DNA from 2 places in the Streptomyces sp. NBC_00448 genome. Region 1 is predicted to be linked to the other one. Evidence: riboswitches for the same ligand, from Rfam matches in the RefSeq annotation. Region 1 holds a riboswitch; the other holds the start of a gene.
What was found. A riboswitch is a leader RNA that binds a small molecule or an ion and turns the genes downstream of it on or off. The one in region 1 is predicted to bind cobalamin.
Positions count from the first base shown of each region.

Region 2: it holds a riboswitch for cobalamin, as region 1 does, so the genes downstream of both, OG370_RS01725 (CbtB domain-containing protein) here and OG370_RS09780 (cobalamin biosynthesis protein) in region 1, are expected to answer to the same signal.

Region 1 is NZ_CP107913.1:2,282,722-2,288,058, forward strand. It holds gene OG370_RS09765 (NAD(P)/FAD-dependent oxidoreductase) at 1-1,198, shown strand, start outside; gene OG370_RS09770 (inorganic phosphate transporter) at 1,400-2,731, shown strand; gene OG370_RS09775 (hypothetical protein) at 2,743-2,955, shown strand; cobalamin riboswitch at 3,349-3,479, shown strand; gene OG370_RS09780 (cobalamin biosynthesis protein) at 3,582-4,559, shown strand; gene OG370_RS09785 (cobyric acid synthase) at 4,556-5,337, shown strand, end outside.
Region 2 is NZ_CP107913.1:367,362-372,698, forward strand. It holds gene OG370_RS01715 (bifunctional o-acetylhomoserine/o-acetylserine sulfhydrylase) at 553-1,920, shown strand; gene metX (homoserine O-acetyltransferase MetX) at 1,917-3,131, shown strand; cobalamin riboswitch at 3,163-3,288, shown strand; gene OG370_RS01725 (CbtB domain-containing protein) at 3,326-3,544, shown strand; gene OG370_RS01730 (CbtA family protein) at 3,574-4,440, shown strand; gene OG370_RS01735 ((2Fe-2S)-binding protein) at 4,491-5,337, shown strand, end outside.

The sequences.
Region 1 (5,337 bases):
CTGCGGGTACGGCGCCTCGGGCCGCAACGGCGGGTGGCTCTACAACGGCGTGGCGGGCCGGGACCGCTACGCGGCGCTGCACGGCCACCGGGCCGCGCTGTCGCTCCAGCAGGCGATGAACGACACCGTCGGCGAGGTGGTCCGGGTCGCCGGTCGGGAGGGGATCGAGGCCGACATCCACCACGGTGGAGTACTCGAAGTGGCCTACTCCCCCGCCCAGTCGGCGCGTCTGAAGGCGTACCACGAGGCGGAGGTCTCGTTCGGGGAGAAGGACCGGCTGCTGCTGGGGGCGGCCGAGACGGCAGAGCGGGTGCGGGTGGCCGGCGCGGTCGGCGGCACCTGGACCCCGTACGGCGCGCGGGTGCACCCGGCGAAGCTGGTGCGGGGGCTGGCCGCCGTGGTGGAGCGGCTGGGCGTGACCGTGCACGAGGGCACCGCGGTGACCGCGATCCACCCGGGGCGGGTGGCGACCCCGTACGGGACGGTCCGGGCGCGGTACGTGCTGCGCTGCACCGAGGGCTTCACCGCGGGCCTGCGCGGGCAGCGGCGGACCTGGCTGCCGATGAACTCCTCGATGATCGCGACCGAGCCGCTGCCCGAGCCGGTGTGGGCGACGATCGGCTGGGAGGGCCGGGAGGTGCTCGGCGACATGGCGCACGCGTACGTGTACGCGCAGCGCACCGCCGACGGCCGGATCGCGCTGGGCGGGCGCGGGGTGCCGTACCGGTTCGGGTCGCGGACCGACAGCGACGGGAGCACGTCGGCGGCGACGGTGGCCGCGCTGCGGGAGATCCTGGTCCGGATGTTCCCGGCGGCGGCCGGGGTCGCGGTCGATCACGCCTGGTCGGGCATGCTGGGGGTGCCGCGGGACTGGTGCGCGGGCGTGCACCTGGACCGTACGACGGGGACCGGCTGGGCGGGCGGGTACGTCGGCAGCGGGGTGGCGACGTCGAACCTGGCCGCGCGCACCCTGCGGGACCTGGTGCTGCTGGACTGCGGACAGGGCGGGCCCACCGGGCTGACCGCGCTGCCGTGGGTGGGGCACCGGGTGCGGCGCTGGGAGCCGGAGCCGCTCAGATGGGCGGCGGTGCGCGGGATCTACGCGGCCTACCGTGGTGCGGACCGGCGCGAGGCGCGGGGGCGCAGCGCCGCCACGGACCCGGTGGCGCGCTGGGCGGACCGGCTGTCCGGGCACTGATCGAGGCTCGCTTCGCTGCGGTAAGGGATCGCAGGACGAGCTGGGGTGAAGCTGTGCGTATCTGCGCCGACCTCTTCCCGATCCCCCTCCGTTCACCGATGATTCATGTCGGCACCGCGAGTCCGCCGCGAGTTCACCTTCCGTTCATGAATGATCCGTACGTTCGCCTCGCCCCTGCCCGACCGAACGATTGCTGGGCCCATGGAACACATCACGCTCCTGATCGGACTCGTGATCGCCACCGCTCTCGTCTTCGACTTCACCAACGGCTTCCACGACACCGCCAACGCGATGGCCACCACCATCTCGACCGGTGCGCTCGGCCCCCGCGTCGCGGTGGGAATGTCAGCCGTACTCAACCTGGTCGGCGCCTTCCTGTCGGTGGAGGTCGCCAAGACGATCTCCGGCGGGATCGTCGACGAGTCGGCCGGAATCAGACCCGCGATGATCTTCGCCGCGCTGGTCGGCGCGATCGTGTGGAACCTGGTGACCTGGCTGGCCGGGCTCCCCTCCAGCTCCTCGCACGCCCTCTTCGGCGGACTGATCGGCGCCACCCTCGTCTCGGTCGGCGCCCACGGCGTCAATGGTGACGCGGTCGTCACCAAGGTGATCATCCCGGCGGTCGCCGCGCCCGTCGTGGCCGGACTCGCCTCGATGCTCGCCACCCGGCTCACCTACCGGCTCGGCCGTAACGCCGATCCCGCAGCCACCTCGCGCGGCTACCGGGCCGGGCAGATCGCCTCCGCCGGGCTCGTCTCGCTCGCGCACGGCACCAACGACGCCCAGAAGACCATGGGCGTCATCACCCTCACGCTCATCGCCGGCGGCTCGCTGGCCCCCGGCTCCAACCCGCCGCTGTGGGTCATCTGCTCCGCCGGCACCGCCATAGCGCTCGGCACCTACATCGGCGGCTGGCGGATCATCCGCACCGTCGGCCGCGGCATCACCGACATCCAGCCGCAGCAGGGTTTCGCGGCGCAGACCGGCGCCGCGGCGACCATCCTCGCCTCCTCCCACCTCGGCTTCGCGCTGTCCACCACCCAGGTCTGCACCGGGTCGGTACTGGGCGCCGGGCTCGGCCGCACCGGGGCGGTGGTCCGCTGGGGCACCGCCGGGCGGATGGTCGCCGCCTGGGGGCTGACCCTGCCGGCGGCCGGCCTGGTCGCGGGCGGCGCCGCCTACCTCGCCGACCGCGGCACCTGGGGTGTCACCACGGTCGGGGTGCTCGGCCTCGCGGTGTGCGTGGTGGTCCGTACGGCGGCCCGCCGCAAGCCGGTCACGCACGCGAACGTCAACGAGCCCGTGGGTGCGGTGGCCACGACGCAGGAGGCTGCGGCCGCGGAGGCGCCCGCCCCCATATCCGCCCCGGCCGTACCGGCCGTCCAGATCGTCCCGGTGACCGTCGCCGACACCACGGCGGCTCCCGCCGTTCCCGCGCCTCCCGCGCACACCCCCTCCCCCGACGTGCCGCCCGCCGGCCCGGTGATCCCCGCCGTCGTGCCGCCTGCCGCCTCCACTCCCACCACGGTCTGAAAGGGCACGTCATGAGCATCGACTGGCACGCGCTCGGCACGGTCTTCGCCGTCACCCTCCTGTCCACGGTCGGCCTCGTGGGCGTCTTCACGCTCGGGATCGTCGGGTTGTCCCGGCGGGGCGGTACCGGCGGCACCGCGGTGCTCACCCGCACCGGTGCGTATGTCTGTTTCGCCGCATGTGCTGCCGCCGTCGCCTACGGAATCCACCTCATCGCCGGGTAGCCCTGCGGGGGGCCGCGCCCTACGTGAGTGCGGCTCCCTCCCCTGGCGCCCCCAGGCCCTGCCCCTTGCGGTCGACGTTCATCTCGCGGTCCACGGTGGCTTGTCGCGCAGTTCCCCGCGCCCCTTCGGGGACGCGCAGGCCGGTGGCCTGCTGCTCGCGGAGTTCTCCGCCCAGAGCCTCGCCTGGGTTTGTGGCGCTCTTTTCGCGGAGGAAGCCGCAGCTACCCAAGGGCCGCGTGGGGGTACCTCCCAGCCGAAGCTCTGGGGGAGAACGGCGCGGGCAGCCCGCCACCGGGAGGTGGTCCCTGAATCCGCAGGCAGGGGCACTCGGGGGGTCGGTTGACGGGCTTTCCGCGGGCGTGGTGAACTGCCGGGAGCCATACGGCGGCAGGAGAGGAAGTCGGTGCGAATCCGACGCGGTCCCGCCACTGTCACCGGGGAGTGCACTCCCGACCCTGTAGGTCACGGCCGGTTCGCCCGGCTGGAAGGCCCGGGAGTGCGTAGATCCGGGAGCCAGGAGACTCTCACCGCCGGTCACGTCGAGCCAGGGCGCGGACCCTGAGTGAGGACTTCGCGATGCCCTGCACGCAGGCCGCCGGCCGTTCGGCCGCCGAGACGACCCGGACATGACCCGTGCCGACCGCGCCTTCGCATACGGCGCCACGCTCGGCTTCCTCGGCGACCTCCTGATCGGCGACCCGCGCCGCGGCCACCCGGTGGCCGGGTTCGGGCGGGCCGCGGGGGCCCTGGAGAAGCGGCTGTGGCGCGACGACCGAGGCACCGGAACCGCGTACGCGGCGCTGTGCGTCGGCGGCGCCGTGGCCGCCGCCGCGCTGACGGAGCGGGCGGTGCGCGGCCGCCCTGCGCTGTCCGTAGCGCTGACCGCCGCCACCACCTGGTCCGTACTCGGCGGCACCTCGCTCGCACGGGAGGCCCGCACCATCGGCGCGGCGCTGGAGGCGGGGGACGTGGCCGCCGCCCGCGCCCGGCTGCCGCACCTGTGCGGGCGGGACCCGGCCGCGCTGGACGCCGACGCGATCGCCCGCGCGGTCGTGGAGTCGGTCGCGGAGAACACCTCGGACGCGGTGGTCGGCGCGCTCGTGTGGGGCGGCCTGGCCGGTGTGCCCGGGCTGGTCGGCTTCCGCGCCGCCAACACCCTGGACGCGATGGTCGGCCACCGCTCCCCGCGCCACCTGCGGTTCGGGTGGGCCGCCGCGCGGCTGGACGACGCCGTCGGCTACCCGGGCGCCCGGCTCACCGCCGGGCTCGCCGCGCTGGCCGGACCGTATCCGCGGACCGCACTGGCCACCGCGAGGCGCGACGGGCCGCGCCACCCCTCGCCCAACGCGGGCCCGGTCGAGGCCGCATTCGCGGGGGCGCTGCGGCTGCGGCTGGGCGGCACCCTGTCGTACGGCGGCCGCACCGAGCACCGCCCGGTGCTGGGCGCCGGGTTCCGCCCGCCCGCGCCGGCCGACATCCGGCGCGCGGTCCGGCTGTCCCGCCGGGTCGGCGCGCTGGCGCTGGGCGCGTCGGTGCTGCTGTCGGCGGCACGCGGAGCGCGCCGGGCGGCGCCCGCGGCCACGACCGAGGGAGGCACGGCGTGAAGGGGTTGCTGGTCGCCGGGACCGGCTCGGACACCGGCAAGAGCGTGGTGACCGCCGGGATCTGCCGGTGGCTGACCCGGCAGGGCCTGCGGGTCGCGCCGTTCAAGGGCCAGAACATGTCGCTCAACTCGTACGTCACCCGGGAGGGCGCCGAGATCGGCCGGGCGCAGGCGATGCAGGCGCAGGCCGCCCGGGTGGAGCCGTCGGCGCTGATGAACCCGGTGCTGCTCAAGCCCGGCGGCGAACACAGCAGCCAGGTGGTGGTGCTGGGCAAGCCGGTCGGCGAGCTGAGCGCCCGCGGCTACCACGGCGGCCGGCAGGCCGAGTTGCTGGGCACCGTGGTGGAGTGCCTGGAGGAGCTGGGCCGCGGCCATGACGCCGTGATCTGCGAGGGCGCGGGCAGCCCCGCCGAGATCAACCTGCGCCGCACCGACATCGTCAACATGGCCGTGGCCAGGAGCGCCGGGCTGCCGGTGATGGTGGTCGGCGACATCGACCGCGGCGGCGTCTTCGCGTCGTTCTACGGCACGACGGCGCTGCTCGCGCCGGAGGACCAGCGACTGGTCGCGGGGTACCTGGTGAACAAGTTCCGCGGCGACGTGTCCCTGCTCCAGCCGGGCCTGGACATGCTGCGCGGCCTCACCGGCCGCCCCACCCTCGGCGTGCTCCCCTTCGCCCACGGCCTGGGCATCGACGAGGAGGACGGGCTGCGGGTGTCGCTGCGCGGAGCCGTGCGCGAGTCCGCGGTCGAAGCGCCGTACGGCGACGAGGTGTTGCG
Region 2 (5,337 bases), 1.9 Mb from region 1:
GGTGTCACCTGCGCAGTTCTTCGATCGGCCGGCCCGCTGGTTCGCCGGTTCGCCGGTCTTCCGGATACGGCCGGGGTCCCGGCCGCCACTCCTCCAGGATCGGCTCGAACCCGTCCGCCCGCCATGGCCGTGGCGACCTGCTCCCCACAGATCCGGACATCGTGCCACGGCCCCGGCGCGGCGAATACCAACGGCGTGTTAAGCCTTCGCCGGGGCCGGGACACCCGGGTGGGGCCGTGCTTCCATGGCGCCATGACCCCGTTGGTGAGGCGCCGCCACGTGGACTACGCGCGTGTCACGAGCACGGGCTGTCCCGGCGCGCGCTGACGCCTCCGCGCCGCCGCCCGGCAGCCGACCGCGTACTTCTTCCGCGCCCCTCCCCCGCCCTCGGGACGCACCCGGGGCGCCCGCGGGGAGTCGCGTACGTCCGGCGGCCGGCCGTCACCGCCGCCGCGCACGGCGCCCCCGCGCCCCCGCACCACACGCCCCACGCCCCACGCCCCACGCCCCACCCGCAGTGTCACCGCCCGCACGACAGCACCTGGGAGAGCCATGACCGAGCAACAGCCTGTCGACTCCGTCACCGCCGGGCACACGCCCGAGACCGCGGCCGCCGCGGCGCAGGAGGAGCCGAACTGGTCGTTCGAGACGAAGCAGGTGCACTCGGGGGCCGTTCCCGACCCGACGACGGGGGCGCGGGCGGTGCCGATCTACCAGACGTCGTCGTTCGTGTTCCGCGACACCCGACATGCCGCGGACCTGTTCGCGCTGGCGGAGCCGGGGAACATCTACACCCGCATCCACAACCCCACCCAGGACGTGTTCGAGCAGCGGATCGCCGCGCTGGAGGGCGGGGTCGCCGCGGTGGCTCTGGCGTCGGGGCAGGCCGCGGAGACGCTGGCGATCCTGACGCTGGCGAGCACCGGCGACCACGTGGTGGCGGGCGCGTCGCTCTACGGCGGGACGTACAACCTGTTCAAGCACACGCTGCCGCGGTTCGGGATCGAGGTGTCGTTCGTCGACCCGGACGACGTCGGGGCGTGGCGTGCGGCGGTGCGGCCGAACACGAAGGCGTTCTTCGCCGAGACGCTGGGCAACCCGCGCGGGAACGTGCTGGACGTGCGGGCGGTGGCGGACGCGGCGCACGCCGAGGGGGTGCCGCTGATCGTGGACAACACGGTGCCGACGCCGTACCTGCTCCAGCCGCTGCGACACGGCGCGGACATCGTGGTGCACTCCGCGACGAAGTTCCTCGGCGGCCACGGCACCACCATCGCCGGTGTGGTCGTCGACGGCGGCACCTTCGACTTCGGGGCGCACGCCGACCGCTTCCCCGACTTCAGCACGCCCGACCCGAGCTACCACGGGCTGGAGTACTGGCCGGCGCTCGGCCCGGGGGCGTACGCGATCAAGCTGCGCGTGCAGCTGCTGCGCGACCTGGGTCCCGCGCTGTCGCCGCACTCGGCGTTCCTGCTGCTCCAGGGCGTCGAGACGCTGTCGCTGCGGCTGGAGCGGCACTCCGCGAACGCGCAGGAGCTCGCGGAGTGGCTCCAGGCACGCGACGAGGTCGCGGTGGTGCACTACCCGGGCCTGCCGTCCAGCGCCTGGTACGAAGCCGGGCAGCGCTACCTGCCGCGCGGCGCGGGCGCGGTCCTCGCCTTCGAGCTGCGCGACGGAGCGGAGGCGGGCAAGCGCTTCGTGGACGCGGTGCGGCTCTTCAGCCATCTGGCGAACATCGGCGACGTGCGCAGCCTGATCATCCACCCGGCCTCCACCACGCACAGCCAGCTGGACGAGGAGCAGTTGGCGGCCACCGGCACCTCGGCCGGCCTGGTGCGGCTGTCGGTCGGCATCGAGAACGTCGCGGACCTCAAGGCGGATCTGGACGCCGGGTTCCGCGCGGCCAAGGGCGCGTCCTGACCGTGCCGGGGCGCACGGCCGCGGAGGTCCCCCTGCCGCCCGCCTCCGGGGCGTGGCGGCAGGGGGACCCGCCCGGGCGGCGCCGCTGGCACCCGCTCTCCCACCCGCTGCCGCTGGAGGCGGGCGGTGCACTGCCGGGCGTGCGGCTGGCGTACGAGACGTGGGGGCACCTCGCGCCCGACGCGTCGAACGCGGTGCTGGTGCTGCACGCGCTGACCGGTGACAGCCATGTCGCGGGTCCGGCCGGACCCGGCCATCCGACCGCCGGGTGGTGGGACGGGCTGGTCGGGCCCGGCCTCGCGCTGGACACCGACCGCTTCTTCGTGGTGGCGCCGAACGTCCTGGGCGGCTGCCAGGGCAGCACCGGCCCGGCGTCCGCGCGGCCGGACGGCCGCCGGTGGGGCAGCGCCTTCCCGTTCCTGACCCAGCGCGACCAGGTCGCGGCGGAGGCGTCGTTGGCGGACGCGCTGGGCGTCGAGCGGTGGGCGCTGGTGGTCGGCGGGTCGATGGGCGGGATGCGGGCGCTGGAGTGGGCGGTGGGCCGGCCGGAGCGGGTCGGGTCGCTGCTGCTGCTCGCCTGCCCGGCGGCGGCGAGCGCCGAGCAGATCGGGTGGGCGTCGGTGCAGCTCCGGGCGATCAGGGCGGACCCGGGCTGGCACGGCGGCGACTACCACGACGCGGCCCCCGGCGGCGGCCCGCACGCCGGGCTCGGGCAGGCCCGGCGGCTGGCGCACCTGACCTACCGCAGCGAGCCCGAGCTGCGGGAGCGGTTCGGCCGCGCCGCGCAGCACGCCGAACGCCCTTGGCACGGCGGCCGGTACGCGGTCGAGTCGTATCTCGACCACCACGCGGACAAACTGGTCCGCAGGTTCGACGCGGGCAGCTACGTGGTACTGACCGAGGCGATGAACGCGCACGACGTCGGGCGGGGGCGGGGCGGCACCGCGGCGGCGCTGCGCCGCGTGACGGCACCGACGCTGGTGGCCGGGGTGGACTCCGACCGGCTCTATCCACTCGCGCAGCAGCGGGAGTTGGCGGCGGGCATCGCGGGCGCGGACCGGATGCGGACAGTCCGCTCGCCGTACGGGCACGACGGCTTCCTGATCGAAGTGGATCAAGTGGCGTCGCTGGTCGGCGAGCTGACGGCGGGTCTCAGGCTCCCGTATCCGGATCGGGAGCAGCCGGCCCGCCGTGTGGCGAAGGGCACGTGACATGCGTTGACGTGCACATTCTGACGCCCGTACGCTGATGGTTCGTGAAGGTGTGAGGAAGCCGGTGGGAATCCGGCGCGGTCGCGCCACTGTGTACCCGGTCGCCTCCAGGGGCGTTCCGGGAAGTCAGACACTTCGCCGTCACGAAGCCCCATATGACCGAGGGACGCAGCATCCCCGAAGGAGGCACCACCGTGAGTTCTCTGTCCACCCACACGTCGTCCGACGCCACGCCGGTCGTCCTGCCCGTCTCCAAGGCCGTGCTCTGGCTGGCCGGCACCACGATCCTCGCGCTCGCCGTGTACTACTTCATCGGCGTCGACCAGGGCGCGGTCTCCGTGTTCGGCAGGGACATGCACATCCACGAGTTCGTGCACGACGCGCGGCACTTCCTCGGTTTCCCCTGCCACTGACGGCTCTCACGGCAGGCGGACAACTCGACATGGAGAAGCGACTCGTACTGCGCGGCGTGCTCGCCGGCGCGATCGCGGGGCTGCTCGCGTTCGTCTTCGCCCGGATCTTCGCCGAACCGCAGATCAACAAGGCGATCGACTACGAGAGCGGGCGGGACGCGGCGCAGAACGCCCTCGACAAGGCCGCGGGCCTGCCGGCCTCCCCGGCCGGCCCCGACCTGTTCAGCCGCACCGTGCAGGCCGACGTCGGCATCGGCGTGGGGCTGATCCTCTTCGGCGCCGCGATGGGCGCCATCTTCGCGGTGGTGTACACGGTGTGCCTGGGCCGGGTCGGCAACGTCCGGCCGCGCACCCTGGCGCTGCTGGTGGCCGGCGGCGGCTTCCTCGGCTTCTACCTGGTGCCGTTCGTGAAGTACCCGGCGAACCCGCCGGCGATCGGGCACGAGGACACCATCAAGGCCCGCACCGGGCTCTACCTGATCATGGTGGTCTGCTCGATCACGCTGCTCGCCCTGGCGGTGTGGCTGGGACGGCGGCTCCAGGAGCGGTTCGGCACGTGGAACGCCACGCTGCTCGCCGGCGCGGCCTTCCTGGTCGTGATCGGCGTGGTGATCGGCCTGCTGCCGGCGCTGGGCCATCTCGCCACCAACCGCGAGCAGTACGGCAACCACGGCACCGAGACACCGGTGCCGCTCACCGACCCGCACGGCCGGATCGTCTACCCGGGCTTCCCGGCGGACGTGCTGTTCAAGTTCCGGTTCTACTCGGTGGCCGCGCAGTTGCTGCTCTGGTCGGCGATCGGGCTGGTCTTCGGGCCGCTGGCGGAGCGGGTGCTGAGCCCGGCGCCGGCCGGCCGGACCGTCCGGGCGCCCCGCGCCGACCCGGTCAAGGCGTGACGGCGCGCGCCGTGCACGGCCACCCGGTCCCTCGGTGACATGGTGGCGCGGTGAACGACGATGACGTGAGAGCGGCCCTGGCGGAGCTGGGGCCGTTCTTCGCGGTCGAGGCGATCAAGGCGATCAAGGCGGTCGAGCCGGTCCAGGCGGCTGAGAGGGCCGAGGCGGCCGGCGAAGGCCCGGGCGTGTGGCGGTCGATGGCCGAACTCGCCGAACTGCCCGACCCGGCCGACCCGGCCGACCCGCCCGGCGGAAGCGGGGTGCTGGCCGCCCGGGTGGCCGCCGTACGGGGGGTGCTGGCCGCGGGCGGCGGGCAGCCGGCGGAGGCGGTCGAGGAACGGGTGGCCGCGTCGGTGGTCCATCTCGGCCTGGTGGCGCGGCTGCTGTCCCCGTACCTGGCGCTGGCGGTGCTGTACGGGCGGGTGCCCGGGCGGGTGCGGCTGGCCGATCTGCGCTGGCAGCCCGCGCTCGGCGGACCGTACCCGCTGGCGTTGCCGCTGCCGCCCGGGACGGACCACATGCCCGGGACGGCCGCGGATCGTACAGGGGGCGTGAATCGTGCGGCGGGCGCGGACCTCGCGGCGCTCGCCGACCGGTTCTCCGCCGCGGTGTTCGAGGGCGCGGTACGCGAGGTCGAGTCGGCGTGCGCGGAGTTCCGCGTGTCGCCGCACGTCCTGCGCGGCAACACCGCGTCCGCGGTGAACGGCGCGGCGCGGATGATCGCCGCCGCGCGCCCGGACGCCGCCGCGCGGGCCGAGGCGCTGACCGGCCTGCTGCTGGAGCGCGGACGCTTGCGCGGGAGCGGACGGCGTACCCCCGGCGGGGGGTTCCGGCGGAACAGCTGCTGCCTGATCTACCGGGCGGCGCCCGGGCACGCGGGCGCGTTGTGCGGGGACT